2 regions of the Staphylococcus sp. HMSC071G07 genome follow, and region 2 is predicted to be linked to the other one. Evidence: predicted binding sites of a transcription regulator. Region 2 holds the regulator's gene; the other holds the start of a gene.
What was found. Region 2 encodes NrdR, which represses ribonucleotide reductase genes. Its sites were predicted from a motif close to AACACNATATATNGTGTT; they were not measured.
Positions count from the first base shown of each region.

Region 1: the regulator NrdR is predicted to act here: its motif matches at 3,984-4,001, upstream of nrdI (class Ib ribonucleoside-diphosphate reductase assembly flavoprotein NrdI).

Region 1 is NZ_KV804768.1:445,587-461,272, reverse strand. It holds gene HMPREF2802_RS06585 (peptide MFS transporter) at 1-54, opposite strand, end outside; gene HMPREF2802_RS06580 (peptide MFS transporter) at 404-1,918, opposite strand; gene queF (preQ(1) synthase) at 2,163-2,663, opposite strand; gene HMPREF2802_RS06570 (DMT family transporter) at 2,676-3,551, opposite strand; gene nrdI (class Ib ribonucleoside-diphosphate reductase assembly flavoprotein NrdI) at 4,250-4,648, shown strand; gene nrdE (class 1b ribonucleoside-diphosphate reductase subunit alpha) at 4,611-6,716, shown strand; gene nrdF (class 1b ribonucleoside-diphosphate reductase subunit beta) at 6,876-7,850, shown strand; gene HMPREF2802_RS06550 (ABC transporter permease) at 8,151-9,143, shown strand; gene HMPREF2802_RS06545 (iron chelate uptake ABC transporter family permease subunit) at 9,133-10,092, shown strand; gene HMPREF2802_RS06540 (iron ABC transporter ATP-binding protein) at 10,089-10,877, shown strand; gene HMPREF2802_RS06535 (ferrated catecholamine ABC transporter substrate-binding lipoprotein SstD) at 10,975-12,012, shown strand; gene HMPREF2802_RS06530 (CHY zinc finger protein) at 12,097-12,411, opposite strand; gene murB (UDP-N-acetylmuramate dehydrogenase) at 12,440-13,366, opposite strand; gene HMPREF2802_RS06520 (GrpB family protein) at 13,545-14,075, opposite strand; gene HMPREF2802_RS06515 (EMYY motif lipoprotein) at 14,190-15,074, shown strand; gene ytxJ (bacillithiol system redox-active protein YtxJ) at 15,282-15,602, shown strand.
Region 2 is NZ_KV804750.1:34,661-50,346, reverse strand. It holds gene dnaI (primosomal protein DnaI) at 1-91, opposite strand, end outside; gene HMPREF2802_RS00240 (replication initiation and membrane attachment family protein) at 88-1,506, opposite strand; gene nrdR (transcriptional regulator NrdR) at 1,503-1,976, opposite strand; gene gap (type I glyceraldehyde-3-phosphate dehydrogenase) at 2,287-3,285, opposite strand; gene coaE (dephospho-CoA kinase) at 3,699-4,334, opposite strand; gene mutM (bifunctional DNA-formamidopyrimidine glycosylase/DNA-(apurinic or apyrimidinic site) lyase) at 4,350-5,222, opposite strand; gene polA (DNA polymerase I) at 5,238-7,868, opposite strand; gene pnpS (two-component system histidine kinase PnpS) at 8,246-9,940, opposite strand; gene HMPREF2802_RS00205 (response regulator transcription factor) at 9,940-10,647, opposite strand; gene icd (NADP-dependent isocitrate dehydrogenase) at 10,882-12,150, opposite strand; gene HMPREF2802_RS00195 (citrate synthase) at 12,217-13,338, opposite strand; gene HMPREF2802_RS00190 (amino acid permease) at 14,050-15,408, shown strand; gene pyk (pyruvate kinase) at 15,648-15,686, opposite strand, start outside.

The sequences.
Region 1 (15,686 bases), on a different contig from region 2:
TCCCTTCTGAGGAATCGTTTGAACTGCTTGTTCATGATTCTTCGTTTCTCTCATAACATTCCCATCCTTTCTCCCCTTTAAAAAGAGTATTAAATAAATTCTACTCTTATTAATTCATTGTTTCAATAATATTCATAAAATAATAATATTGGCAAAATTGTGAAATTTAAGTATATGAGTGAGGTTAATTAAAGAAAGATAAGAGGGAATAGTCCTGATGTTCATCGCCTTTTTGACGTAAGAAAATGAATTCAAGATTGTTGAAAATTGGTGTTTTTGAATTAAAATGATAGGAATGATGGGATAAAAAAAGAACCTATAAATGATCGTAACTTGTCATTTATAGGCTCTTGAGATTAGGTGAATTTAATACTTATTTATAATGTGATTTCTAAAGGTTCGTTTAGAATACACCTTTCATTCCTTTTTTAACTAAAGGAGAGAGAAGGAAGAGTATAACTCCAATAGCTATGGCAACGATTCCTGAATAGAGGAAGTAGTCCATTTGAGATATCTTCGTATACACCACTACAAGTTGGGCGTTGAGACCCTGTGCAGTCGCATCGGCGAGTAACCACAAGCTCATCATACGTGCTGTAAAGCTGACTGGTGAGAGTTTCGTCGTTGTAGATAGACCTACTGGTGAAATGCATAGCTCACCAATCGTAATGAGTAAATAGCTCAGTATTAACCATAACGGGTTGATTAAACTATGAGGACCAGAAAGCGGGATATACATAACGATAAATGATAATCCAGCTACGATAGTGCCTAATGCGAATTTATGTACTGTTGGCGGATTGAACTTCCCTAGTTTGACCCACAGTGCAGCAAAGACCGGTGCTAAAGCTACGATAAAGATAGGGTTAAAGGATTGGAACCAAGCTGCTGGTACATGGAAGTGAATCAGTCCATTTGTCGCTTTCCCTAAATCCAGCTGCGTCTTGTTATCTGCGAAGCTTGCTAGAACGGTAGAGCCTTGTTCTTGAATCATCCAGAATGCAACGGCAGTAATAAATAACGGAATATAGCTTAATACACGAGAACGTTCTACTTTCGTCACATCCTTGCTGACGAGCATGTTAACGATAATGACGAACGGTAGAATGACACCTAATATCGTAATAAATAAGCTAAAGTTCTGTAGTGTGAGTGCGTTATTGAATTGTAAAATGATGAGATAAAGTGCAATCAAGATAATGACGACGCCTGCATAAAGAGACGTCTTTTTAATCTCTTGTTTCGTTAAAGGATTTGGTGTAGATAAACCAGCTAATCCTAAATACTTTTTACGCGTCACAACATAAATCACTAAGCCACAGAACATACCAATTGCTGCAACTAGGAAACCTAAATGGAAGCTAAAGCGCGCCTGTAAGTACCCTGTCACGAGTGGTGAAAGCAATGCACCTGAGTTAATACCCATGTAGAAGATGGTAAATGCAGCATCTCTACGTGCATCGTTTTGAGCGTAGAGCTCACCGACAGTCGTTGAAATGTTAGGTTTCAGTAACCCTGTTCCGCAAATGAGGAATAGTAATGCAATCATAACCATCGTTAAATTGTTCGGTAGAGATAGCAGGATATGACCAATCATGATCAAGAAACCACCGTAAAAGACTGCGTGTTGCGTACCAGTAATACGATCGGCAATCCATCCCCCGATAATGCCGCTCATATAAATCAACGTTCCGTAGATGGACACGATTTGCAAAGCTACACCTTCGTCTAAACCGAATCCGCCTTTAGACACACTATAGTATAGATAATAGACTAGGATGGCTTTCATCCCATAATAACTAAAGCGTTCCCAGAATTCGGTTAAGAAGAGTGTGCTTAACCCCTTTGGATGTCCGAAGAAACCTTTACGTGGTGTACTGTTAAGGATTTCTTCGCGTGTGTGTTGTGCTCTGTTCATAAGCATCCCTCTTTTATATTGTTTAAGTGTTAAAGTAAACTTTATCGTAATACTATTTTGCGAAAATTACAACAACTATAGTAATAAATGTGTTAACTTTTTAGTGAATTATGAATGTTTTAGGAATTTTATGAGTAAGTTGGGAGGTGTTTAAAAAGAGGGGGGAGACGCGTGTGATAATAGAATATCCCATCAACTCCATAATGTAGATAGGAACTGATGGGATGTAGTTCATAGTATGAAATTAACGGTTATCGACTTTTTCAGGATATAAATCATGATTCATTAAACGATGTTCAGCTATACGTTCATATTTCGTATTAGGGCGGCCGTAGTTCGTATAAGGGTCGATTGAAATGCCACCACGTGGCGTGAATTTACCCCAAACTTCAATATAGTGTGGATCCATTAAGTCAATGAGATCATTCATAATAATATTCATGCAGTCTTCGTGGAAGTCACCGTGATTGCGGAAGCTGAATAAATAAAGTTTCAGTGATTTGGATTCGACCATTTTAACATCAGGAATATAAGAGATATAAATTGTCGCGAAATCAGGTTGACCTGTAATAGGACAGAGTGATGTGAATTCTGGACAGTTAAACTTCACGAAATAATCTCTGCCTTGATGTTTATTGTCGAAAGTTTCTAATACATCAGGGCGATAGTCGAAATCGTATTGATTATTCTGGTTACCTAATAACGTGATATCTTCAAGTTCTTCTTGATTGCGTCCTTGAGCCATAATCATACTCCTTTAATTTGAATTCGTTTGAGATTTGCGTGGTTGTCGACGTGCCTTTTCAAACATGTAATAACTTGCACCAATAATGATAACGTAACCTAACATCGCGTAGAAGTCTGGTGACTCGCCGAACAGGATAAAGCCGAATAGCGCCGTAAAGATTATTGATGCGTAAGTAAAGATAGAAATATCTTTCGCTGGTGCAAAGCTGTACGCGAGAGTGATACCAATTTGACCTACAGCAGCACTCAAACCTGCACCTAAGAGATAAAGCATTTGCAGCCATGACATCGGTTCATAAGTAAAGATCGTGAACGGAATCAGTACGATGATAGAGAAGAATGAGAAGTAGAACACAATCGTGTATGGCGCTTCTCTCGTACTTAATGCACGAACACATGTGTATGCGCTTGCTGCAAAGATACCGGACATTAAACCAATTAAACTAGGAATCATCGCAGAAGAGAATTCAGGTTTCACGACGAAGAGCATTCCTGCGATTGCGACGATCATTGCGATAATCTGATACTTAAAGATCTTCTCACGCAAGAAGAACAGGCTGAGCAAGATCGTCCAGAACGGATTGAGTTTCATCAATGTATCAGCATCGCTTAAGATCATATGGTCGATGGCATAAATATTGAATAGCACACCTGTGAGCCCTAGAGCCGAACGAGCAATGAGTAGAGGTTGACTACTCAACTTACCGAACAAGGGCTGTTTGTATTTATATAGGAAAAATAAAGGGATAAACATAGCGACGAGATTTCGAGCAAGAGACTTCTGGAAGACGGGTAAATCACCCGCTAGTCTAAAGAACACAGACATGAAGCTAAAGCCAATTGCGGAAATCAGAATCGCTATAATACCTTTCACTTTAGGATTCACTGATATCGCCTCATTCATATAAATTTAACGTATCTATCTTAGCATAAAAAAATATTCATGTAATGAGGGTTGCAAAAATTTCAGGAGTAGGATAATATAGATTATACGAACAAACGTTCGATTATCATCGAGTATACACTAGGGGGTTATTCTATATCTTTTAAAATGTATGGTAACTCACTGAAAACGCCGAATTGCTCTATCTTAAGCGACACCGTAGTTACACGCTTTTTATGAAAATGCAACCAAAAACCCTTTGGTTTACGAAATAAAATTTTTTCGTTTCATTTTTTGAGATTAAAAGCGTGTGGTGGTGCGAGTTATATAAATTGATACAAAATTGACATCAAACTGACATGTGAGTATCTCTTTAAAATGGAATCACAGTTATGTATAATGAAACACATAATGTAGTACGAATTCTTAAAAACAAACACAACATGTTGTGTTTTGTGGCGAAATAGTCATTTTAATAAAATGACTATAAAGAGGTAATTTAACACGTAGAAGAAGTGATTTATCCCTTGAAATAGGGTAACGCTATCAAATAGATGCTAAATTACATGGTCACTTGCTAGGTTATTAACACTATATGTTGTGGTAGAAATGCAATGGACAACCCAAGATAAGAAAATAAGAATGACAGTCGTTTAGGCGAACACCTGAATGATATACATAATTAGAAAGAAGGTGAGCCAATGAAAGTGGTCTATTTCTCATTTACAGGAAATGTGAGACGTTTCATACAGCGTACTGAACTCGAAGATACTTTAGAAATCACTCAAGCTAACTGTACAGATCGTATAGATGAACCCTATATATTGGTCACTGGAACAATCGGTTTCGGAGAAGTGCCTGAGCCGGTGCAGTCATTCTTGAATCACAACAGTGAACATTTAGAAGCGGTAGCAGCCAGTGGTAATCGAAATTGGGGACAGAATTTCGCTAAAGCTGGTATTACCATTTCTGAAGACTATCAAGTGCCATTGCTAATGAAATTCGAAGTTCAAGGAACAAACAGTGATGTTGAGGAATTTAAAGTTAAGGTGGGACAGGTTAATGAAGACTATGGACGAGAAAAGATACAATCATATTGAATTAAATAATGAAGTGACAAAGAGGAAAGACAATGGATTCTTCAACTTAGAGAAAGACCAAGAAGCTTTAGAAGTCTATCTACAAGAGATTCATGACAAGACCATCTATTTCGATAGTGAAATTGAACGCTTACATTATCTCGTAGATAATGACTTCTATTTCAATGTATTCGAGAAATATACGGAAGACCAACTTGTTGACGTGACAAATTATGCGAAAAACATTAACTTCCAATTTGCAAGTTATATGTCAGCAAGTAAATTCTATAAAGACTACGCTTTGAAGACGAATGACAAAGAGAATATTCTTGAAGATTATAATCAACACGTGGCTATCGTTTCACTTTACTTAGCAGATGGCGACGTTGATTTAGCGAAACGCTTTATCTCAGGTATGGTTGAACAACGTTATCAACCTGCTACACCGACGTTCTTAAACGCAGGTCGTGCGCGTCGTGGTGAGCTCGTATCTTGTTTCTTATTAGAAGTAGATGACAGCTTGAACTCAATCAACTTTATTGATTCTACGGCTAAGCAATTGAGTAAAATTGGTGGCGGTGTGGCTATCAACTTATCTAAATTACGTGCACGTGGTGAAGCGATTAAAGGTATTAAAGGTGTAGCTAAAGGTGTGTTACCTGTGGCGAAATCCCTTGAAGGTGGCTTTAGTTATGCTGACCAACTCGGTCAACGTCCAGGTGCAGGTGCAGTTTACCTTAACATCTTCCACTATGATGTTGAAGAGTTCTTAGATACGAAGAAAGTTAACGCTGACGAAGACCTTCGTCTATCAACAATTTCTACGGGTCTCATTGTGCCTTCTAAATTCTTTGATTTAGCTAAAGAAGGTAAGGATTTCTACATGTTCGCACCACACACAGTTTACAAAGAGTACGGTGTAACATTAGACGATTTAAATTTAGACGAATATTATGATGATCTTGTTGCTAACCCTAATGTTGACAAGAAGAAAAAAGACGCACGTGAAATGCTAAACCTTATCGCACAAACGCAATTACAATCTGGTTATCCATACTTAATGTTCAAAGATAATGCCAACAAAGTACACCCTAACTCTAATATTGGCCAAATCAAGATGAGCAACCTTTGTACAGAAATCTTTCAACTTCAAGAAACATCTGTCATCAACGATTATGGTGTAGAAGACGATATTAAAAGGGATATTTCTTGTAATTTAGGTTCTTTAAACATCGTTAATGTTATGGAATCAGGTAAATTCAGAGATTCTGTAGCTACAGGTATGGACGCTTTAACATTTGTGAGTGACGAAGCGAACATTCAAAACGCGCCAGGTGTTAAGAAAGCGAATAGTGAGCTTCATTCCGTAGGTTTAGGTGCGATGAACCTTCACGGTTACCTTGCTAAGAATAAGATCGGTTATGAATCAGAAGAAGCGAAAGATTTCGCGAATATCTTCTTTATGATGTTGAACTATTATTCAATCCAACGTTCTATGGAAATCGCTAAAGAACGTCAAACAATCTTCAAGGACTTTGACAAATCTGATTATGCGAATGGTAAGTACTTCGAATTCTACACTTCACAAACATTTGAACCGAAATATGAGAAAGTGAAACGTTTATTCGAAGGATTAGACATTCCTACTCCTGAAGATTGGAAAGCATTGCAAGCACAAGTTGAAGAACATGGACTATACCATGCTTATCGTCTTGCTATCGCGCCAACACAAAGTATTTCTTATGTGCAGAATGCGACACCATCTGTAATGCCTATCGTTGACCAAATTGAACGTCGTACTTATGGTAACTCAGAAACATTCTATCCTATGCCGTTCTTATCACCAGAAACAATGTGGTATTACAAGTCAGCATTTAATACAGATCAAATGAAATTAATTGATCTAATTTCAACAATTCAAACTCACGTTGACCAAGGTATTTCAACGATTCTTTATGTTAACTCTGAAGTATCTACACGTGAATTGTCACGCTTATATGTTTATGCCCATCATAAAGGGCTTAAATCACTTTACTACACACGTAACAAACTATTAAGTGTAGAAGAGTGTACAAGTTGCTCAGTTTAAGCATTGTGAGTAAATAATCTAAGCATAAAGTAGTACGTATTGTTTTCAAGCATGAAGTAGATTAAGTAGGAGAGTGTTGGCACTATTCTTGTCTCGGTGCTCATCTTTCCTACTTAATCATACATACAATATTTAAATGAGATTGGAGACGTTAAACACATGAAAGCAGTCAATTGGAATACGCAAGAAGATATGACCAACATGTTCTGGCGCCAAAACATATCGCAAATGTGGGTGGAAACAGAATTTAAGGTTTCCAAAGATATTGCAAGTTGGAAGACATTAACAGATGAAGAAAAGAACGCCTTCAAATATGCTCTTGCAGGCTTAACTGGTCTAGATACGCACCAAGCCGATGATGGTATGCCTCTCGTCATGATGCACACAACTGATTTACGTAAAAAAGCAGTATATTCATTTATGGCCATGATGGAGCAAATTCATGCGAAAAGTTATTCTCACATCTTTACAACGCTATTACCATCTAGTGAAACGAATTATCTTCTAGATACGTGGGTGATTGAAGAACCACATCTAAAATATAAAGCGGACGTTATTGTGGGTAACTATCACAAATTATGGGGCAAAGAAGCTTCAATCTACGATCAATATATTGCACGAGTATCAAGTGTATTCTTAGAAACATTCTTATTCTATTCTGGTTTCTATTATCCACTTTATTTAGCAGGTCAAGGTAAGATGACAACATCTGGAGAAATTATCCGTAAAATATTGCTCGACGAGTCAATTCATGGTGTGTTTACTGGTTTAGATGCACAACATTTACGCAATGAGCTTTCTGAGAGTGAAAAGCAAAAAGCAGACCAAGAAATGTATCGTTTGCTCGAAGATTTATATAAAAATGAAGTATCTTATACTCACAAATTATATGATGACATTGGACTAACAGATGATGTCCTTAATTACGTGCGTTATAACGGCAATAAAGCATTATCTAACTTAGGATTTGAACCTTACTTTGAAGAACGCGAATTCAACCCAATTATTGAGAACGCGTTAGACACTTCAACTAAAAACCATGACTTCTTCTCAGTTAAAGGTGATGGTTACACACTTGCACTTAATGTAGAAGCGCTACAAGATGAAGACTTCATATTTGATGACGAAAAATAGTCATGCATGATCTTGATAACATTATTTTAGGAGCAGGGCAGTATCATTGGCATGTCTTGCTCTTTTTCTTACTTATTTTTGCCTTCTAATAATTATTTTCTCTATCTACTTTTATTTGAAAAAGAAGTGTTATAAAACATTCTGCACAAAAAATTCTCTATCATAAATTATTCAATTGTAAATATACTCTAACTATACGATTTATCTATGATTTTATCGTAGGCTATTGAAATATCTGAATTTCATGATAAACTAGATTTATGCTTAATGATAACGATTATCATTATCGCTTTTTAATCTATGATAAAGGAATGGAGACTATTGTTACGAGGGATTATTAACCGATTCACTTTATTCCTACTTCTCATCCTATTAACACTGTTATCCCTACTTATCGGTGTTAAGCAAATACCTCTTTCAGATCTTGGACATTTAACACAAACACAACTTCATATTATCTTAACGAGTCGTATTCCACGTACGATTAGCATTCTTATTAGTGGAAGTACATTAGCGTTAGCGGGTCTGATTATGCAACAAATGATGCAGAATAAATTTGTGAGTCCAACTACAGCAGGTACGATGGATTGGGCTAAGCTCGGTATCTTGATAGCGATGATTTGGTTCCCGCAAGAGAATATACTCATCAAGCTCGCATTTGCTGTCTTACTTAGCATTGGTGGCACATTCCTTTTTGTGAAGCTCATTCAATTGATTCGCTTTAAAGAAGTCATCTTTGTACCTTTGATGGGGATTATGCTTGGTGGCATCGTTTCAAGTTTCACTACGTTTATGGCTCTGCAAACGAATACCGTCCAGAGTGTAGGCAATTGGCTCAATGGTAATTTTGCCATCATTACGAGTGGCCGTTATGAGATTCTATACCTTAGTATTCCGCTTCTCATACTCACTTACATATTTGCGAATCATTTTACGATAGCGGGTATGGGCAAGGATTTCAGCAATAATCTCGGTGTCAACTATGAACGCATTATTCACATTGGCTTGTTTATCACAGCGACAATTACTGCGCTAGTAGTCGTAACTGTAGGAACATTACCATTTCTAGGACTCATCGTGCCTAACATTGTAGCGATCTTTAGAGGGGATCACTTGAAACATGCATTACCACAAACAGCAATGCTCGGAGCGATATTTGTATTGTTCTCAGACATTATCGGACGTCTCGTCGTTTACCCATATGAAATCAACATCGGTTTAACGATTGGCGTGTTTGGTACGGTCATCTTCCTCATAATGCTATTGAAAGGACGCCGTCACTATGCGAATTAATCTCAATCTCAAATTAGCGATACTGATAGCAGTGGTTATCCTAAGTGGTGCGTTGTATTTATTCCTTGGACTTAATTTCGACATCATCCATTATCAGTTACCTGCTCGGATGAAGAAGTTGATATTAATGTTCATCGTCGGTGGCGCAATCGCTGCTTCTGTCGTTATCTTCCAGGCGATTACAACCAACCGCTTGCTTACGCCCTCTATTATGGGATTAGATGCAGTCTACATGTTTATTAAAGTCTTATTAGTTTTTATATTTGGCGCACAGTCATTATTCAATACGAATATTTATCTCAACTTTGGGATTACCGTATTAGCGATGATTAGCTTCGCACTCATTTTATTCCAAGGTATCTTTCGTCTGAAGAATGTTTCTGTCTATTTCATCTTACTCGTCGGAATCATTATGGGTACGTTCTTCAGAAGTATTACAAGCTTCTTGGAACTCATCATTGACCCGGAAGATTTCCTTGCAGTACAAAGTGCGATGTTTGCGAACTTTAACGCAGCGAACCCGCGTTTAATGACTTTGTCAGCGATTATCTTACTTATTCTTATCGGACTGACTTTCTATCTCATTCCATATTTAGACGTCTTATTACTAGGGCGAGCACAAGCGATCAACCTTGGCGTACCTTATCAGTGGATGACACGTACGTTACTGATCATGGTTGCGGTTCTCGTGTCGCTTTCGACAGCACTGGTAGGTCCTATTGCATTCTTAGGATTAATGACAGTAAACATCGCCCACGAATTAATGCGAACTTATGAGCATAAATATATTTTCCCTGCCACATTGTGTTTGAGTTGGATCAGTTTGTTTGTAGCTCAAAGTGTGATGGAGCACATCTTTGACGCGACGACACAAGTAAGTATCGTTATTGATTTAATTGGTGGACTTTACTTCATTTACTTATTAGTTAAAAGGAGAAATACGGTGTGATTAGTGTAAAGAATTTAACTAAAACGATTGAGCAGCGACCCATTCTACAAGATATTAACGTAGATATTCACAAAGGCCAGTTGACGACGATTATAGGTCCTAATGGTGCAGGCAAAAGTACATTGCTTTCAGCGATAACGCGTCTGACAGACTACGATCAAGGGACGATTACAATCGACGAGCACGCCATAGATGACTACAAAAGTAATGATTTAGCGAAGAAGTTGTCCATTTTAAAACAGACGAACATCACTGAACTTAACATAACTGTGGAACAACTCGTGCAGTTTGGGCGGTTCCCATACTCGAAGGGGCGACTTAAAAAAGAGGATAAAGAGAAGATTCAGGAAGCTTTATCTCTGCTTAATTTAACAGAAATTAAAGATCGTTATATTAAGACTTTATCAGGTGGTCAACGTCAGCGTGCATATGTCGCAATGACGATTGCTCAAGATACGGAATATATCTTGTTAGACGAGCCACTGAATAATTTGGACATGAAACACGCGGTGCAAATCATGCAAATTCTGCGTCATCTTGCACATCATTACAACAAGACGATTGTTGTCGTGATACATGATATTAACTTCGCGTCCTGTTATTCAGATCATATCATTGCGATTAAAGATGGACAGACTTTTATCTCTGATGTGAAAGACCAAGTCGTACAAGCAGAGACCTTGAGTCAGCTCTACGATATGCCAGTGAAAGTGGAAGAAATTGAGTCTCAACGTATTTGTATTTACTACGATGAGCGAGAGGGAACAACGCAAGCAGAAGCATAAAATCGATAGTACATTGAAGGGAGTGATGTGTCGCTACAAAGTTAACGCTATGGGGGAACGCGGCATATAACTTGGGAAGAACAAATGGAGGATATCAATGAAGAAGTTTACTATATTTCTATTAATTAGTTTAATGTTTGTCCTTGCTGCATGTGGTAACCAAGGTGATGGTAGTAAAGGTAAGGACAGTAGCAGTAAGAGTGACAAAGAGACTGTAACGATTCATAACCAGTTTGAAGCTAGAGGCGACAAGAAAGACGGTAGTGATGCGAAGAAAGTAGACGACAAAGTTTCAGTACCGAAGAATCCTAAACGCGCAGTCGTTCTTGATTATGGTGCGTTAGATACGATCAAAGAACTTGGCTTAGCAGATAAAGTGAAAGGTTTACCTAAAGGTGAAGGTGGTAAAAGCTTACCTGATTTCTTAAAAGAATTTAAAGATGACAAATACATCAACACGGGTAACCTTAAAGAAATCAACTTCGATAAAGTTGCTGAAGCTAAACCGGATGTCATCTATATTTCTGGACGTGCAGCTTCACAACAAAACTTAGATGAATTTAAGAAAGCAGCTCCAGATGCGAAGATCGTCTATGTAGGTGCAGATGATAATAACGAACTTCAATCATTGAAAGACAACACATTAAATATTGGAAAAATCTACGATAAAGAAGATAAAGCTAAGAAACTTAATAAAAAATTAGATGACAAAGTCGTAGATGTTAAAAAACATACAAAGGACATGAAAGACGATAAATCAATGTTCTTACTCGTTAACGAAGGAGAACTATCTACATTCGGTTCTAAAGCGCGTTTCGGAAGCTTAATCTTTGATACACTCGGTTTCACACCAGCAGATAAAGACGTCAAAGCAAGTACACACGGTCAAAACGTAAGTAACGAATACATCAACGAGAAAAATCCAAGTATCATCTTTGCGATGGACCGTGGACAAGCAATTGGTGGTGAAGCTACAGCTAAGAAAGCACTCAACAACGATGTACTTAAAGATGTAAAAGCGAATAAAGAAGACCAAGTTTACGAATTAGATCCTAAATTATGGTACTTCTCAAGTGGTTCTACATCAACGACAGCACTTAAACAAATTGAAGAGTTAGAAAAAGCATTAAAATAATGATGTAGTGTTCACTTTTAAAGCAATAAACTAGAGAAAAAGGTCGAGAAGAGGTGTGTAAGACACGCTCTTTCTCGACCTTTTCTATACTTCGAAATAGTGATGATAATGAAACATACATCGCGTATTAAAGTGTGAATCACAATAAGGACAGGTCTCTGTCATCATATATTCGTTAATAGTGAGATGCCGTTTACAAACACCACATAGCACAGCCTCAGTGTTAAACTCATCTTCACTCCAACGTTTCACTTGGTGTTGTTCATGCTCTTCGTGACACTTGTAACAAGGATAATATTTATCGCAGCATTTAAATTTAATCGCGATGATATCTACCGGTGCATGATAATGTTTGCAACGCGTTTCATTATCTACAGTATCTCCATAAACTTTAACCATACTACTTACCTCAATTACTCAGTTGTAGTTATTGTCGTTCTTGAGGGTATTCGCCAATAATTCTTACTTCAGGATGTAAATCAACATCGAATTTCTCTTTAACCACATGTTGCACATGGTGGATGAGATCTTCGTAGTCCGTAGCTGAGCCTCCATCAACGTTGACCATGAAACCAGCGTGTTTTTTAGAAACTTCAACACCACCGATGCGATGTCCTTGAAGATCAGAATCTTGAATGAGCTTACCAGCAAAGTGACCTGGTGGGCGTTGGAAGACACTACCACAAGAAGGGTATTCAAGAGGTTGTTTCGATTCACGTCGTTCTGTGAGGTCATCCATTTTAGCTTGAATATCGTCGAGGTCTCCAGGTGTGAGGGTAAAAGCCGCTTCGACGACAACGAGATGATTCTCTTGAACAATACTGTTACGATAATCTAATTCGAGTTCATTATTTGTGTAAGTGAGTAATTCACCTTTTTCATTTACACATAAAGCGTAATCGATACAATCTTTCACTTCGCCACCGTAAGCGCCCGCATTCATGAATACAGCGCCTCCGATGGATCCTGGTATACCACATGCGAACTCTAAACCAGTTAATACGTGGTCTCGTGCAGTACGTGAGACATCGATAATCGCTGCACCGCTGCCTGCGATGATAGATGAATCTGAAACGTCAATGTAATCAAGTGATAGTAAGCTTAAGACAATACCACGGATACCGCCTTCACGGATGATGATATTGGAGCCGTTACCTAAATATGTAACTGGAATATCATTCTCATATGCGAAGCGGACGATTTGTTGAACCTGTTCGCTCGTTGTTGGTGAAAGGTAGAAGTCAGCTTCTCCTCCCGTTTCTGTATATGTATAACGTTTCAACGGTTCATCTACTCGAATAATGTCGGTAGGTACAATCTCCTTCAATTTTGTTAAGATGTCATCTTTAAGCAACTCTGAACATCCTTTCCATATTCTCTTTAACAGTCATTACTCCCATTATAGCAACTCTCGGAACGATTTGCGATTAACAATAATGTGAACGATGACTTTACCTCAACTTATCACATGAGATAACTATTTCTAAATCAAGTGCTTATTACAGGAGTGTCATTTCATTCATACAACTTCCTCACTTTGAGTCAGCCACATACTTCTTATAAATCTTATCTAATGCTTGCTGTTTACGTTGTTCATAATCACTAATACGCTCCACATGCTTGAGAATTTGTGTCTTTTTATCATTAAAATGTTTCGCGATGTCGTCATTATGAGCTAAAGCTTCATCCATCTCAAGATATTGTTTGAAAAGGCGTGTGTCTCTTTGGATGATATGCAAGCGCACTTCTTGTTTGAGATCGATTAAATTATTAAATTTCGCCATGACCACTTTCTTTTTATATGGGTGATGTAAGCGATAGAAACCCGCATAATTTAGACGCTTTTCATCTAAAGCTGTGATATCGTGTAAGTTATCTACACCGACCAAGATATCGAGTATAGGTTCTGTTGGATAGTTAAAATGACTCGTGCCACCTATATGATGTGTGGACTTCACGGGTGAATCTAAGAGATTAAAGAGAAGATGACGTAGTTCTTCGTATTCAGATTTAAAACGTTGTTCTGAGTCCATTTTAATAAAGGGTTGAATTGCCGAATACACGGTTAAGTACCTCCTTTGTTCATCATGAAATTTTGAATTTTAGTATAGATAAAGTGTGCATTATTTTCATTGTAATCGTGTTTATGTATAATACGAAATGATAGGAGTGCAAAAATGAAGAAAATTAGTTGTTTACTTACTCTAATCGTTTTAACACTTTTAGTCGCAGGTTGTAAAAACAATGAACCTAAAGACTTAGCAAAATTTGAAAAGCATCTTGATCAAACCCAGCAGAAAGAAGCAAAAATGAAACAGACGTTAAATCATCTGGATTTGAAACAAATTGATCAACTTAAAGAACAACAAATGACAGATAAAAATAAGAAAGAGTTCAATGAGCTTCAAACTGACATCAACAGTAAGCTGATGCCCCAGATGAAAGCATACGAGAAATCCGCAAAAAAGTTGCCAGCCGAGTCTTCTAAAGTGAAACATCTTAAACAAACGTATCTTCAAGGTGTGAAACAGAAAAAGCAGAAAGTGAAAGATCTTAAAACATTCGTCGATTTATGTAATCAATCTGTTAAAGCAAACGAGGATATTCTAGATTACACGAAATTGTTCGAGAAAAAACGCTCACTCATGGAAGAAAATGTTGATAAAGCGAACAAGCATGGTAACAAGCAAGATGTTGAAACTTTTACAAAAAAGGTAGAAAATAATAACAAGGAACTCAAAAATACGGCAGAAAATCACATCAACGACCAGAATCCTAAAAAAAGGAAAAAAGCAATTGAAGAGCATATTATGCCGCTCATTGATAAGCAAATCAAAGATCTCAATCAAACGACGATTACAGATTCAAATGTGAATGAAGCGCGTAAAAATGCGATTGAAATGTACTATAGCTTGCAGAACTATTATGAAACACGTCAAGATACGATGGGCATTACACAACGTTTAGCAAAGATTGATCTTCAGAACTTACCGAAAAAAGGTGAAGACTTAGAGAACGATGACAAAGCCTTTGATAAGGAATTAAATCAACTTAAATCTTAGTCGCTTTGTCAATTCAAAGTCATATTAATTTATAATAAACGGTTAACAACAAAAAGGTAATTGTGTATAATTGGAAACATTGACATAGGAAATTATTTATCATTACGAAGAGTAGACGAAAAATCGATGTAACATCGTGTATTAATCTCATCTCAATTTCGATAAAGTAAGACGTCTGCTCGCTAAATTATCTTAGAGGTGAATAGAATGGCTATAAAGCTGAGTTCGATTGACCAGTTTGAACAAGTGCTAGAGGAGAATCGTTATGTCTATATACTGAAACACAGTGAGACATGTCCGATTTCTGCGAATGCATATGATCAGTTCAACAAATTCTTATATGAAAGGGACATGGACGGTTATTATTTAATCGTTCAACAAGAAAGAAATTTATCTGATTATATCGAAGAGCAAACAGGCGTGAAGCATGAATCACCACAAGCTTTCTACTTTGTAGATGGCAAAGTGAAGTGGCATGCGAGTCACGATGATATTAACGTTGCAACATTAGCTAAAGCTGAAGAATAAAGAATTATACATGTGTCATTGTTAGAGCAGGGCGATAGCTCCTTTCTCAACAGTGACGGTAGGGAGTAGAAGTTGTCTCGTGTA
Region 2 (15,686 bases):
CATCAGGGTCTTTAATGACGTCTCTCTTAATCTTTTCAAGTCGCTGATTTAAATCTTTCGAATTCCCTAATATATCGTTTAAACTCTTCATTCTTTCTTACCTCCATTCCATGTCTGTTGTAAGTCTTGTAGGAAGGCTTGACGTTCCTTTTCAAACTGTTCATCGTGTTCTTCATTGGATGAGTCTTCTTTTTGTTGCGACCGTTGCTCACGATTTTTCAGCCATTCAGGCGTTAACTCTCGTGAATAAGGTTGATATTGTGGTCGATAATTTCTTTGGGGTTGTGCTTTTTTCTCTTTCTTCTTCGATTCTTGCTGCATGGTTTGTTGATAAGCCTGTTTAGCAGTGGTATACCCCTTTTTCTTCCAATTCGAAGCAATTTCCATAATATAATTCTTCGGCAACTTCATGTCTTCTTTCAGCATGACATATTGCAAGAGGATGTTGATTACGCCGAAAGAAAGCTTTTCGCGTTCAACCAGTTCTTCGACCATGCGTTTCTGATGATCAGTCGGCTCTGATTCTGACCACGACGCTAACATTTCAATAGGACTCGTGTTATCGAGTAATTCTAACCAGCTATCCGACCCTGGTTTAAGTTCGTCTTCTTCATTTTTTGCTGCGCTGTTAGCCGTTCCTTGTACTTGTGTATTGGCTTGTGCAGGCTGTTTAACTTGAATGTTAGGAAGTTGCTGATCATGTTCCATCAAGTAATACGTCCGTGCATGCTTTCTCAACTCTTCGAAAGAGAGTTCTTGGTCGCTTGTAAGTGATTTTAATATAATACTCTTCATCGCTTCAGGCGTCAGTCCATATAGTGTTGCGAGCTGCGTAATGAGTTGTTTCGTCTGACTGCCGATAATTTTACTACTGATAAAATGCGATTGCAGTAAATCATACAACGCTTCAAAGTCAAATTCGACGTCTGACAAATTAAGTCCTTGATATGTTTGTTCTTCTGTCACTTGAATGTCTGTGTCAGGCACGCGTTGATGCGGAATATTAAATACATCTGTATATTTACGAGTAATTTCCGTAAACTGACTCAAGTCAACTTGTGTCTTAGAAGATGCAAAGAAACGCTTTAATTGATGGTAACGCTGATGTCCTACTTCACTATATAGAAAGACTGATAACATCGGGTCATCGAAAAATTGTTTACCTGTTGGTGGTTGAATGAGTTCATAGATAAAATGCGAATGTGCCGTATCATGATGCACGTATGTCTTCACTAGTCCTATCGCTTCAAGCACATCCATTTGCTTGCGAAATTCTAATAAATTAATCTTGAGCTCACTCATAATCGTATAATGTGTCAGCTCTGATTGCGACGCTTGCCCACTAAACTGATCTAAATAAATATACAACCCCGTACTGCTAGAGCCTATGAGAGGTGTGAAGAGTCGGTTAAGAATATCCATATGGTTACTATGAAATTGAAATTGGCGTAGGATTTGAAAGTCATCTTTAGCTCTCAAACCATAATCTTTAGACTTTAAATTCATTCATCGTCACTCCGCTCATCTTTCGACAAGATACCTTGCATAGAAGCTAACAATTGGTCGACATCCTTAAATTCTTTGTATACTGAAGCAAAGCGTACATAAGATACCTGATCGACATGCATGAGTTGGTTCATCACATGTTCACCGATTTCTCTAGAAGAAATTTCTGCGTGACCATCGTGCCTTAACTTCCATTCTACATGGTTGGTAATTTCCTCGAGTTGTTGGTAACCAACGGGGCGCTTTTCACAAGAACGTACTAATCCATTTAAGATCTTTTCGCGTAGAAATTGTTCTCTCGTTCCATCTTTCTTCACTACGATGAGTGGTCGTTTCTCGATATGTTCAAACGTCGTAAATCTCGTACCACAGTTCTCACATTCTCTACGACGACGTATCGCGTTGACGTCGTCCGCATGACGTGAATCAACGACGCGAGAATTGGTCGCACTACATTTAGGACACTTCATCGATATTCATCCTCTCTTCTAGATTACACATTATTATACTATAAATAATTATGAGACTAAAGAAAGGCCTACGACGATGCTTTGAATCAACAGAGTGTAGTTGTGAAGGGCGATGTGTTCTTGAGTTGCTACGCTCCTCTGTCATTTTACCTTAGATAATAAAAAGGCTTGCCTCGGGAGACGAATCTCAATCCGAGACAAACCTTCATTCAATTTATTGTATCAATCACACTTATAACTTATTGGTAACCTACCCTACTGGTTAAAGATGTTAGTGTTAAAATATGTTTAATTACTGACTTAACTTTAATTAAAGCGCTTGGCCAATTTGTTCAGCAATGTCTACAACACGGTTTGAATAACCCCATTCGTTGTCGTACCAAGCAATGACTTTCACTTTACGAGGACCCATTTGCATAGTGCTTGGTGTATCAACAATTGCTGAATGTGGATTTGTATTAAAGTCTGAAGAAACGAGTGGTGCATCTTCTGTTGCAAGCACGCCACCTAAATCGTTGTCTTTAAATGCTTGGTTGACTTCATCTACTGTGACATCTTTGTTTAAGTCTACAACTAAGTCAACAAGTGACACGTTCTTAGTTGGTACACGTAAAGCCATACCATGTAATTTACCTTCAAGTTCAGGTAGCACTTCTTTCAATGCTTTCGCAGCACCAGTTGAAGTTGGGATGATACTTTCGTTGCATGAACGTGCACGTCTTAAGTCTTTATGAGGATTGTCGATGTTTTTCTGATCATTAGTGATCGCGTGAACTGTAGTCATTAAACCATTATCGATGCCGAATTGGTCGTTAAGTACTTTCGCAACTGGACCGATACAGTTTGTTGTACATGAAGCGTTACTAAAGATATCGTATTCATTAACGTCTAAGTCGCTATCGTTAACACCTTTAACGAGCATTTGAACATGACCGCCTTTAGAAGGACCAGTAAGTAAGACTTTTTTAGCGCCAGCATCAATATGTGCTTGTGCTTTGTCACCATGGTTAAATACACCAGTTGCTTCAATAACAATGTCAATGTTGAGATCTTTCCAAGGCAAGTTAGCTGGATTACGGTCAGCGAGTAATTTGATTTCATGACCTTCTACTTTAATACCATTGTCTGTCGCTTCGACATCTAAATCAAACTTACCGTGAGTCGTATCGTGTTTGATTAAATGCGCAATAGTTTCAGCTGGGTAGCTCGCGTTGATTGCGACTACGTTTAAATTATCATTTTTCAATGCGATTCTTAGCACCATTCTGCCAATTCTACCCATACCATTAATTGCAATATTTGTCGACATAAAAAAAGCACCCCTCGAATTATGTGTTATACTTTATGGCATTAGTATAACATAAAGTTACTAATTTGAAAGCGGTTTCTATAAACTTTATGAAAAAGCTTACATAGACGTGTCGGCTGATATTTATAAATTAGGGAACATCTATATAGCACTATCACCTTTCAATGCATATTAAATTAGTAACTTACTTACATTTATATCCCAACCATGGTACTTTCTACGCTTGCCCACTATTTCACTACCGAGATGTGAGACTCTCCCACTCTCCACCTTTTAACGAAAAATAGCTATAGAAACGCCTCATAATTTGAGATTTCTATAGCTACTTCGCATCTGTTCAACTATCACATATCCGATGCATAAGCGAACATTATACTTTATTCAATTTCATTCAAAGACGCATGCATTTTACATCAAGCTTGTGCTTCATCCTCGTCATCTTCAAGCGTTTGATTAATATAACCTTCATCGAGTAGCAAGCGTTCAAGATTCTGTTTTAACTCTAATTTGCTATCACGGTTATCAATAACATGATCAGCCATGCGACGTTTCTTATCAATTGAAATTTGGCTATAAATTCTAGCCTTGGCATCATCAGCAGAAAGATCATTTCTTTCCATAAGACGATCGATTTGAATACTTTCAGAGGTGTAGACTAACCACACTTCATCCACTGTATCCTGTAGTTCGTTTTCAAATAATAAGGGAATGTCCATAATCACATTGTGACCTTCCGCCACATATTCCGCTTTCTTTTTGTCCATAATTTCACGCACGATGGGGTGAATAATATTATTGAGTTCAACTCTCTTCTCAGGTTGTTTAAAAACAATATCGCCCACATAAGCGCGGTCCATCTCACCCTCTTCTGTGATCGCATCATCGCCAAAGGCTTCGCGGACTTGTTCTAAGCCATGTGAACCTTTCGCGACTGCTTGTCTTGCAGCGATATCAGCATCCACAATCTTGAAACCGTGAGCTGATAGTAGTTCTGAAACGGTAGATTTGCCTGTCGCAATTCCACCTGTAAGTCCAATTACTTTAGGCATACTTTCCCTCTTTCTTTAACTTTGACATTCTGGGCAGAAATGACTATTTCTAGTCGCAATAACCTGCCTTTCGATAGGAGTTCCGCAAACTTTGCATGTGTCTTGCTTATAGACATTTAAGCGGTTTTGCATTTCACCACGCCGTCCATCGGAATGAACATAATCGGAAATACTTGTCCCACCATAGCGGATTCCTTCTTCTAATACTTCTCTAATATAATAGAATAATAATTTGCGTTCTTGCATCGTGAGACTATTGGCTTTGCGAGCAGGATGGATACCAGCACGGAAGAGCGCTTCACATGCATAGATATTTCCGCATCCAGCAATCACACGATGATCAAGAATCATAGCTTTAATTGGTTTTTTAAGAAATTTTCTTTCATTAAAATAAGATAGATAATGTTGTAACGCTTCTTCTTTAAACGGTTCCGGTGCAATTTCTAACAAAGGTGGATAGGCTGCTAATTCTGGAATGTTACGTATTTCACCGAATCGACGAATATCTGCATACACTAACATCTTGTTATTATCTAAATGAAAGATGACGTGCCAGTGTTTACGATAATTATGATTACCTATATCATCTAATTCGTTGACTACGAAGTACCCGCCTGTCATACCGAGATGACTTACCATGATACGTGTCTCGTCACCCCGTTGTAGATGAAAGTAAATATACTTACTACGACGTTCAATATGATTAATGGTATAACCTTCTGTAAACGTTTTAAAGGTATCCAGTTCCAGTCCTTTAATAATCGTTTCTCTTTGATTATTTTTACCTAGCTTAACCTGTTCTGAAAACTGTACCTCTTGAATCGTAGTACCTTCTACACCAGGCGCGATACCTCGCTTCACATGTTCAACTTCTGGTAACTCTGGCATATGCTCACCTTCTTTCTACTTCGCATCATACCAAGTTGCACCATAACTAGATTCAACCTTTAATGGTACATCGAGCTCTAATGCATGTTCCATAATATCAATCACAAATTCACTAAACGCATCTACTTCGTCCTTTGGAATCTCAAAGATAAGTTCGTCGTGAACTTGAAGCAATAACGTAGCATTAAAGTCACTATCTTGAATAGCATTCGCGTAATTGACCATCGCGAGTTTGATAATATCTGCTGCACTACCTTGAATCGGTGTATTCATTGCTGTACGTTCAGCGAAACTTCTCATATTAAAGTTGCGACTTGAAATATCTGGTAAATAACGGCGACGGTGCAGCAATGTCTCAACATACCCATTCGCTTTAGCTTCTTTTTTAATATTATGCATATATTCTTTCACGCCTGGGAAGCTATCTAAATAATCATCGATAAATTGCTTCGCTTGTTTACGCGTAATACCTAGACTTTGGCTAAGACCATAGTCACTAATACCGTAAACGATACCAAAGTTAACTGCTTTCGCCTGACGACGCATTAAACTGTCGACCTCATCCGCTTCCACATTAAACACTTTCATAGCCGTAGCCGTATGCACATCATGATCATGAATAAAGGCTTGTTTCATACTTTCATCGCCTGTGATATGTGCCAGTACGCGTAGTTCGATTTGTGAATAGTCGGCTGAGAAGATGACACTGTCCTTATGTGTCGGTTTGAATGCTTTACGTATGCGTTTCCCTTCTTCTAAACGTACAGGAATATTTTGCAAGTTAGGATCTACAGATGAGAGACGACCTGTTTGCGCAAGTGTTTGGTTAAAACGCGTATGGATGCGTTGATCTTTACTAATCATCTTCTGTAAGCCTTCAACATAAGTTGATTGAAGTTTCGCAAGCTGACGATAATCAAGAATGTAGTCGATAATTGGGTGTTCACCTTGAAGTTGTTCAAGCACATCTACAGCTGTTGAGTAACCCGTCTTCGTCTTCTTGATCACAGGGAGTTCAAGTTTTTCGAAGAGTACCACACCCAATTGCTTAGGTGAATTCACATTAAATTCTTCACCAGCCGCATCATAAATTTGTTGAACTAAAACGTCAAGTTTCTCTTTAATTTCTTGCTCCATTTCTTCTAAGTCAGATCGATCAGTATAAACGCCTGTTTCTTCCATTTCACTAAGGATGCGAGCAAGTGGCAACTCTATATCATTGAGTAATTCACATTGTTGATGCGCTGTTAACTGATCTATCATTTCTGGCTTACTTTCTGAAATACTGTGAACAATCTTACCTACGTATTCGTTCAGAACATCATCTTCAGGCACCGCACGTTTCTTACCTTTGCCATAAACTTGTATCTCTGAAGGTACGTAATATTGGTTATAATGCTCAACAACAGACTTCACATCACCAATAGAACGTGATGGGTCGATAATGTAACTTGCTAGCATAGCATCAAATTGGATGCCTTCAATCTGAATATCCAATCGATGCGCAACGACATAAGTTTTCTTAGCGTCATAAACCACTTTCTCAGTATTCGGATCTTCCAACCATTTAACTAGAGCATCATGCGCCGCAGCTGCTTGAGCATCAACCACTACATGTTGATCTTGCGCATAAATACCGAATTTAAGCATATCATCTTTCAGATAATTACTGCCATCAATTTCGAAATGGATCGTAGCTGAGGCGAGTTGAGTATAATCAATAGCGTCTAACGAAGTTTGAACTTCAATATCTAATTCTGTATCTCCACTATCAACAGATTCAACATCTAAATTGTTAAGTAGCTGATTAAATTCCAATTTCTTGAACAATTCTATTTTATCTTGTTCATCAATAGATTCTGGAAGTTGTGTATCTTTCAAGTTAACTTCTAGTGGACTATCCACGTTTATTGTCGCTAACTGTTTACTCATCAACGCATCAGACTTACCATTCTCTAGCTTTTCTTTTAACTTTTTACCTGATACATCATCTATATGTTCATAAACACCTTCAACAGACTCAAATTGATTTAACAATTTCAACGCTGTCTTCTCACCTACCCCTGCCACGCCAGGAATGTTGTCTGAAGTATCACCCATCAGACCTTTCATATCAATAATTTGTTTAGGTTGAATACCGTTGTATTTCTCCGCAATAAACTCAGGTGTATAATGATCGACGTCAGTAACACCTTTCTTCGTGTAGTAAATCGTCACACGTTCTGTCGCAAGTTGAGTGAGATCTCGGTCGCCGGTAATGATGATGGTATCCATGCCAGCTTGATCGGCTTCTTTACTCAACGTACCAATGATGTCATCGGCCTCGTAATTGTCAAGTTCGTAATGTTTGATTTGATACGCATCTAAAAGTTGTCGAATGTATGGAAACTGCTCACTTAATTCAGGAGGCGTCTTCTGTCTACCGCCTTTGTAATCACCATAGGTTTGATGTCTAAAAGTGGTCTTTCCGGCGTCAAATGCAACTAAGAAATGGTCCGGTTGCTCTTCTTTTAATATTTTCTCTAACAACATCGCGAAACCATAAATCGCATTCGTATGTATGCCGGCCTTATTCTGTAATAACGGTAAAGCATAGAAAGCACGGAAACTTAAACTATTGCCGTCAACTAAGACTAATTTACTCAATCTTGTAACCTCCAACGTTCGTTTACTCCCATTTTACCATAAACCGAAGTTCACCCGAACCTATAAGCAATAGATCAGTTGGATGACCGTGAGTTAAGGAAATACTTATAAACATGTTAAAAGCTCTTTCAAAATGAGAAGCTGTACTGAGTAAAAGGTATTGAAATTTCGCTTGTTAACAACAACAATTGTGAGATTGAACGCATATTTTGAAACGTATTTATAATACACAAAAGTGACAAGCATCCCTTATTCTGAGATACTTGCCACTCCAAAATAGGCTTAGAACTCGTCAGATAAATTGAAATTTTAACAGCTATACTCACCTTACTTTTACAAAAACAGTCCTCAAGTTCTGGATCAACAAAACCCTTACATCACTCACTCAAATCTAAAGTCACTTTAAACGTTGAACCTTCGCCCAACTCACTGTCGACTTCAATCTGACCTTCGTGCGCTTCAATAATATGTTTCGTAATCGATAAGCCGAGACCCGTTCCACCAGAGTCACGACTTCGCGCTTTATCCACACGGTAGAAACGTTCGAAAATACGTGATTGATCTTCGGGCGCAATACCCATCCCTTGGTCTTCAATCTCTAATAAACATTGATGCATGAGACGAGTTAACCTCACTTGTATTTGGCTTTCAGCAGTAGAATAACTAATCGCATTAGAAATTAGATTCACAATGACCTGCATAAGTTTGTCACGATGACCCTTCACAAAGATATCTTCATCAATATCATCAATGATTTGAATCGCTTTCTCCGACGCAAGATGCTTCAAGTTCAATACGGCTTCAAGCGTCAGTTCAGACATGTTTAACCGTTCTGTCGTTAGCGACGCTTGTTGCTCTATATGTGAAAGATCTAGTAAATCTGAAACGAGCGATTCTATGCGTTCGGATTCTTTATGAATAATGTTGAGGAACATCTCTAGGGAGTCAGTGTCTTGCGTTGCGCCATCAAGCAGAGTTTCAGAAAAGCCTTTAATAGACGTAATCGGTGTCTTTAACTCATGGGAAACATTCGCCACGAATTCTCGACGTAAATTCTCTAATTTCTTCAACTGTGTGATATCGTGAAGAACGACGATAATGCCATAGAGATACTTCTGATTGCTAGAGTGGACAGGGACACAAGCCATGTCAAAGTATTTGTCGTGAACCTCTGTCAGTTGAAGATTAATTTGTTCGTACATCGGTTTTTCAGTCTTGAAACTTTCGGCTACATATTGTTGTAATTTAGGGTTAAGACATGTGGAGTAACGCTCCCCTTTCAGTGAAGCGGTAGGCTTAAAGTTATGATAGTACGCTTGGTTGACTACCACCACTTCTCCTCGGTTATTAATCATCAAGATAGAACTTGGAATATTCTCTATCGTAGTCGTCAGTCGATGTGCTTGCAACTTCTGAGCATGATTGAGTCGTTGAAGCTGTCGCGCTAATTTATTCGTCGTCACGAAGAGCGCTTTCGTTTCTTTCACATTACTTTCAGGAATTCGAATATGATAATGACCCTCCACGAGCAGAGATGTCGCATAGGTCACATCATTGATTGGACGAATATAAGAACGATGTATGTACCGTACGATCAAATATAGCAGAATCATGACCACTACACCGATAAGCGCAAGATACTTCCATATCTGAATCCTTAAGTCGTGCACTTTATCATCTACTCCGCTGATGATTACACGATAATTTCCTGAATGATTTAATGAGGTGAACCGATGTTTCCCTTGGTGTTGATCATAGATAAAATGTGTCGGATTCGCTTCCTCAGTGATATTTGGATTCGTGGCTACTTTTCCCTTTTCAGTAAAAACCTCTTGTCCGTGCTTATGAATCGCAACCGTCAATGCTTTATTTTCAATAATATTTTTGAGTTGATCTTTCTTGCCGTGTTTGAACAGATCGACATAATGCTCACTCTCATGCGCTAATTCACGCTCTTGACTATCGAAGACAACCTGAGTCACTACATGCGTGACAATAATGCCGAGTAAGATAAAACTAACGATTGTAACAGTCCACAACAATAGCAGAAGCTTATGATGAAATTTCAGCATTAATCTTTGGGACGCTCCAATTTATAACCTAAGCCACGTACTGTCTTAATTAATGTCGGTTGTTTCGGATTCTCTTCCAATTTGTCACGTAAGTGACTCACATGTACATCTACAATTCTTGAATCACCTGCAAACTCATAATTCCACACGGAGTTCAACATATGTTCGCGTGACATCACACGACCTTGACGCTCTATTAAATAGAGCAACAATTCAAACTCTTTTGGTGTTAATTCTAATAACTCATCATCTTTATAAACTTCAAAGAAATCAGGGCGTATGCGTATGGAGCCGATGATAATATCTTCATCTGTATCGTCTTGGCTAGCAGTTTGAACCATTTCTGAACGTCGTAATATAGCTTTAACTCTAGCTACAACTTCTCTAGGTGAGAATGGTTTCGTCATATAATCATCAGCGCCTAACTCCAAGCCAAGTACGCGATCAAACTCATCATCTTTAGCAGTTAACATCAAGATTGGCACTAGGTTCTTCTCTGTACGAATCGTCTTACATACTTCAATACCATCTTTCTCAGGTAACATGACATCGAGAACAATGAGGTCAGGATTAAATGTTTCTAGCTTGCTCAATGCCTCATTACCATCGTAAGCCACATCCACCATGTAGCCTGCTTGTTCTAAATTGTACTTTAATAATGTTACGATTGATTGCTCATCATCTACAACTAATACTTTATAAGACATAGGATACCTCCAGAACTGAATTCACTCGCTTATACTCCAAGTTTAATTTAAATTATTATAGGTTAAAATACCTTTTACATAAACTTAACAATTCATTATAAAAATTTAATGAGAGAATGGAAATTTACATTGATTTCATGGTGGCGATTCTTTATAAAAATTAAAAAAGAGGCTAAGCAACGCATGGTTGCCTAACCTCTTAGTCATCTATTAAAGATGAGTACGTTTAATTAATTATTTAATGTTTTTGATTAATTCGTCAGCAAATGCTGAAGTAGAAACTTCTTCTGCACCTTCCATTAAACGTGCAAAGTCATAAGTTACTACTTTAGAAGCAATTGTAGTTTCAATAGCTTCTGTAATCTTATCAGCAGCTTCTTGCCATCCTAAGTGTTCAAGCATAAGTACGGCACTTAAGATTTCTGAAGAAGGGTTAACTTTGTTCATGTCAGCATATTTAGGTGCTGTACCATGAGTCGCTTCAAAGATCGCGTGACCTGTTTCATAGTTAATGTTTGCACCAGGTGCAATTCCGATACCGCCAACTTGAGCAGCAAGCGCGTCAGAAACGTAGTCACCATTTAAGTTCATAGTTGCTACTACGTCGTGATCAGCTGGACGAGTTAAGATTTGTTGTAAGAAGATGTCAGCAATTGAGTCTTTGATGATAATTTTACCATCTTTTTCAGCTTTTTCTTGTGCTTCGTTCGCTGCATCTTTACCGTCTTTCTCAACGATTTCATCGTATTGTTGCCAAGTGAATACTTTGTCGCCAAATTCGTTGTGTGCAAGATCGTAACCCCATTGTTTGAACGCACCTTCAGTGAATTTCATGATGTTACCTTTGTGTACTAAAGTCACTGATTTGCGGTTGTTTTCAATAGCGTAGTTGATTGCAGCACGTACGAGACGTTCTGTACCTTCTTTAGAAACAGGTTTCACACCGATACCTGAAGTTTCAGGGAAACGGATGTTTGAAACGCCCATTTCATTTTGTAAGAAGTCGATTAATTTTTTAACTTCTGGAGTTCCTTCTTTGTATTCGATACCTGCGTAGATATCTTCTGTATTTTCACGGAAGATAACCATATCAGTATCTTCAGGACGTTTAACTGGTGAAGGTACACCTTTGAACCATCTAACTGGACGTAAGCAAGTGAATAAGTCTAATTCTTGACGTAATGCAACGTTAAGTGAACGGATACCTCCACCGATTGGTGTAGTTAAAGGTCCTTTGATTGCGATAAGGTAATCTTTAATTGTGTCTAACGTTTCTTGTGGTAACCATTCGCCAGTTTCGTCATAAGCTTTTTGACCTGCTAATACTTCTTTCCATTCAATGCGTTTTTCGCCATTGTATGCTTTTTCAACTGCAGCATCGATTACACGACTTGCAGCTTTCCAAATATCTGGTCCAATACCGTCACCGATAATGAATGGAATGATTGGTTCGTTAGGTACGTTTAAACCATCTTTTTGTTTTACAATTTTGTCTCCTGCCATGAGTTAAACCTCCGCTTTTACTAGTTTTAGTATTGAGTCAATTATGCCTTACTGCAATTGAAGCGCTTAGTCACGTTCTTCAATTGGTAAGTAAGTACGATTTGTTTCACCAATGTATTGTGCACGTGGTCTGATGATACGGTTGTCTCTATATTGTTCTAACATGTGAGCAATCCAACCTGAAGTACGACTTACGGCAAAGATTGGTGTGAATAAATCGTGAGAAATGTTTAAGCTGTGATAAACAGTTGCACTATAGAAGTCAACATTAGGAATTAATCCTTTTTCTTCGTGCATTTTATCTGCGATTTTCACAGAGATATCGAAGAGTTGGCTTTGGCCTGTTTCTTCTGTAATCTTCTTACTCATTTCTTTCAAGTATTTCGCACGTGGGTCGCCATCTTTGTATACACGATGTCCGAAGCCCATGATTTTTTCTTTATTTTTAATTTTTTCATCAATATAGTCATCTACAGCGTCAACCGTCTTCACATCTGAAAGCATGTTCATAACACGTTCGTTTGCACCACCGTGTAAAGGTCCTTTTAATGAACCAACGGCAGCCACGATACCTGAATACATATCAGATAATGAAGAAACTGCACATCTTGCTGTGAATGCTGATGCGTTTAATTCGTGGTCAGCATGTAATACTAATGCTTTGTTAAATGCTTCAACTTCGATGTCTGTAGGCACTTCACCACGTAACATGTAAAGGAAGTTGCCTGCATAGCTTAAGTCTTTGTTAGGCATAACAGGTTCTTTACCTTCACGCACACGGGCAAACGCAGTAACAAGTGATGCAATCTTAGCTTGAATGCGGATTGCACGTTCAAATTTCTTATCTTCACCTTCGTCTTCAGCATCTGGATCGAAGTGTGCGATGTAAGATACTGAAGTTCTTAAAGCAGTCATCGGGTGAACATGATCTGCAGCGTATTCTTTGAAGTGGTTATAGACACTATCGTTGAGCGGCATATACTCATGTAACTTCTCTTTGAGTTCTTTAAGTTCTTGTTTATTAGGCAATTTGTAGTGCCATAATAAATAGATGATTTCTTCAAATTCTGCATTTTCAGCTAAATCATCAATATCATAGCCCGCATATGTTAATTGACTATCGATGATTGAGCTTACTTTTGTTTCAGCTGCGATAACCCCTTCTAGGCCTTTTTGTAATTCTGCCATGATAAATTCCCCTTTTCTCTTTCATAATGAAATGGCTTTCAACGTATATTATACCGAAATTCATGTAATTATGAAACCTTATAACTTAGTATGGTTGCTGATAACTAACAATAAAGTTGATATTATCTGATTCAACACATACGACTTTCCTTATACTTTACCCTTTTACGTCAAACTAAACGCATGCCATTCTTATATGAAATTATTGTGTTATTTCATTATGGTGTAGATCCATCATGAAGTTTGATATATCTATATTTTAAGGGTAAATCGCTTTCACATCAATTTTTCTATGCTTTTCAATTCTTTATCACTGTTAATAACAATATATGAACATTGTAGAGCAGTTTTACACTTATATACTAAAAATAATTGTCTTATCCTTAAAAAAGTATCATAATAGGTTTATTAAGATAAGTGAGTGTACGCTAGCCGCTACAACGAACTAGAGTGACCTTCGTATTGAGCGTTGTGAAACACCGGAATCGCTTTCACAATATTCAATCAACTTGATAGAAAATAAGTCACGTAGTTATTAGTTAGAAACGCACTCACTTCACTTTTAATAAAGGGGATCGTGTTATCACAATAAGTTAGTTTACAGCTAGATGAGTTATGACACTGATTTGTGATCACACATAGTAGTTGAGTTCCACACCTAATTTGGCTGCTATGAACAGATCAAAGAAATCCAACAAAGGAGTAATAATCATGGCAAAACAACAATTACAGCGAGAATTAAGTAGCCGCCATGTCCAGCTCATTGCCATCGGTGGCGCAATCGGTACAGGTTTATTCTTAGGTGCTGGACAAACGATCCACCTCACTGGGCCATCAATCCTATTAACATATATCATCATAGGATTTATGCTCTTCATGTTTATGAGAGGTTTGGGGGAAATATTAGTCGCGAATACAGGATTTAAATCTTTTGCAGATGTAACTGCACATTACTTAGGACCTTTCGCGGGATTCGTCACTGGATGGACTTACTGGCTTAGCTGGGTCATCACAGGTATGGCAGAAGTTACAGCAGTAGCGAAATACGTGAGTTATTGGTTCCCAGAAATACCCAACTGGGTTACTGCATTATTCTGTGTACTCTTCCTGATGTTTCTCAACTTACTCAGTGCTAAGTTATTTGGTGAGTTAGAATTCTGGTTTGCAATCATTAAAGTAGTAACGATTATTGCTTTAATCGTCATCGGTATAGTAATGATTGTTTTTGCGTTTAAAACACCGTTCGGACACGCGTCACTATCAAATATTTACAAACACGGTTTCTTCTCAGATGGGCTCAACGGTTTTATGATGTCCTTCCAAATGGCAACTTTCTCATTTGTAGGTATTGAGTTAATCGGTGTGACAGCTGGTGAGACGAAAGATCCAAAGACAATTATTCCGAAAGCTATCAATAGCGTGCCTTTACGTATCCTTGTATTCTACGTAGGTGCCTTAGCCGTTATTATGTCAATCATTCCTTGGACACAAATCAATCCAGATGACAGTCCTTTCGTTAAATTATTTGCGTTAATCGGTATACCATTTGCTGCGGGTATCATTAACTTTGTCGTACTTACTGCTGCTGCTTCATCTTGTAACAGTGGTATCTTTTCAAATAGTCGTATGCTCTTCGGTTTATCTAAAAAGGAACAAGCACCGCCTATCTTTGAAAGTACGAATAAAAACGGTGTTCCACATATGGGTATCATCGTATCATCAGCATTACTCTTTATCGCAGCATTTTTAAACTACGTTATTCCGAACTCAACGTTAGTGTTTACGTACGTAACAACACTTTCTACAGTACTATTTATCATTGTTTGGATGCTGATTACACTCGCGTATATTAAGTATCATCATGATAATCCTGAAAGTCATAAGAAAGCGAAATATAAATTACCTGGTGGAAAATACATGGGTTATATTATACTCGTATTCTTCCTTGTCATCTTCGCCCTCTTATTCGTCAATCAAGAAACAAGAATCGGAATCTATATTACACCAATTTGGTTCATTATCTTAATCTTGATGTACTTACGTTATAAGAAAGTAACAAAACAGAGCTAAGTAAACGAAGAAGATGATTCTATACACTAGTTTAATTTGAATATCTATCAAATTAATGTTGCCTGACTGCATCTACTCATGTGGTCAGGCTTTCTTATATCTTAAATAAGCGAAATATAAGTTCTTGAAATGTACACTTCATATTCTAACCATATCATAAGAAAAAGTAGGACAAGGAATAAATTCATTCCCTGTCCTACTCTCATTTTACCTATAGCTACAAACGCTTTAACTGTAAATTAAAGCACGTTTGCGTAACCTTCGAAGATCTTACCTTG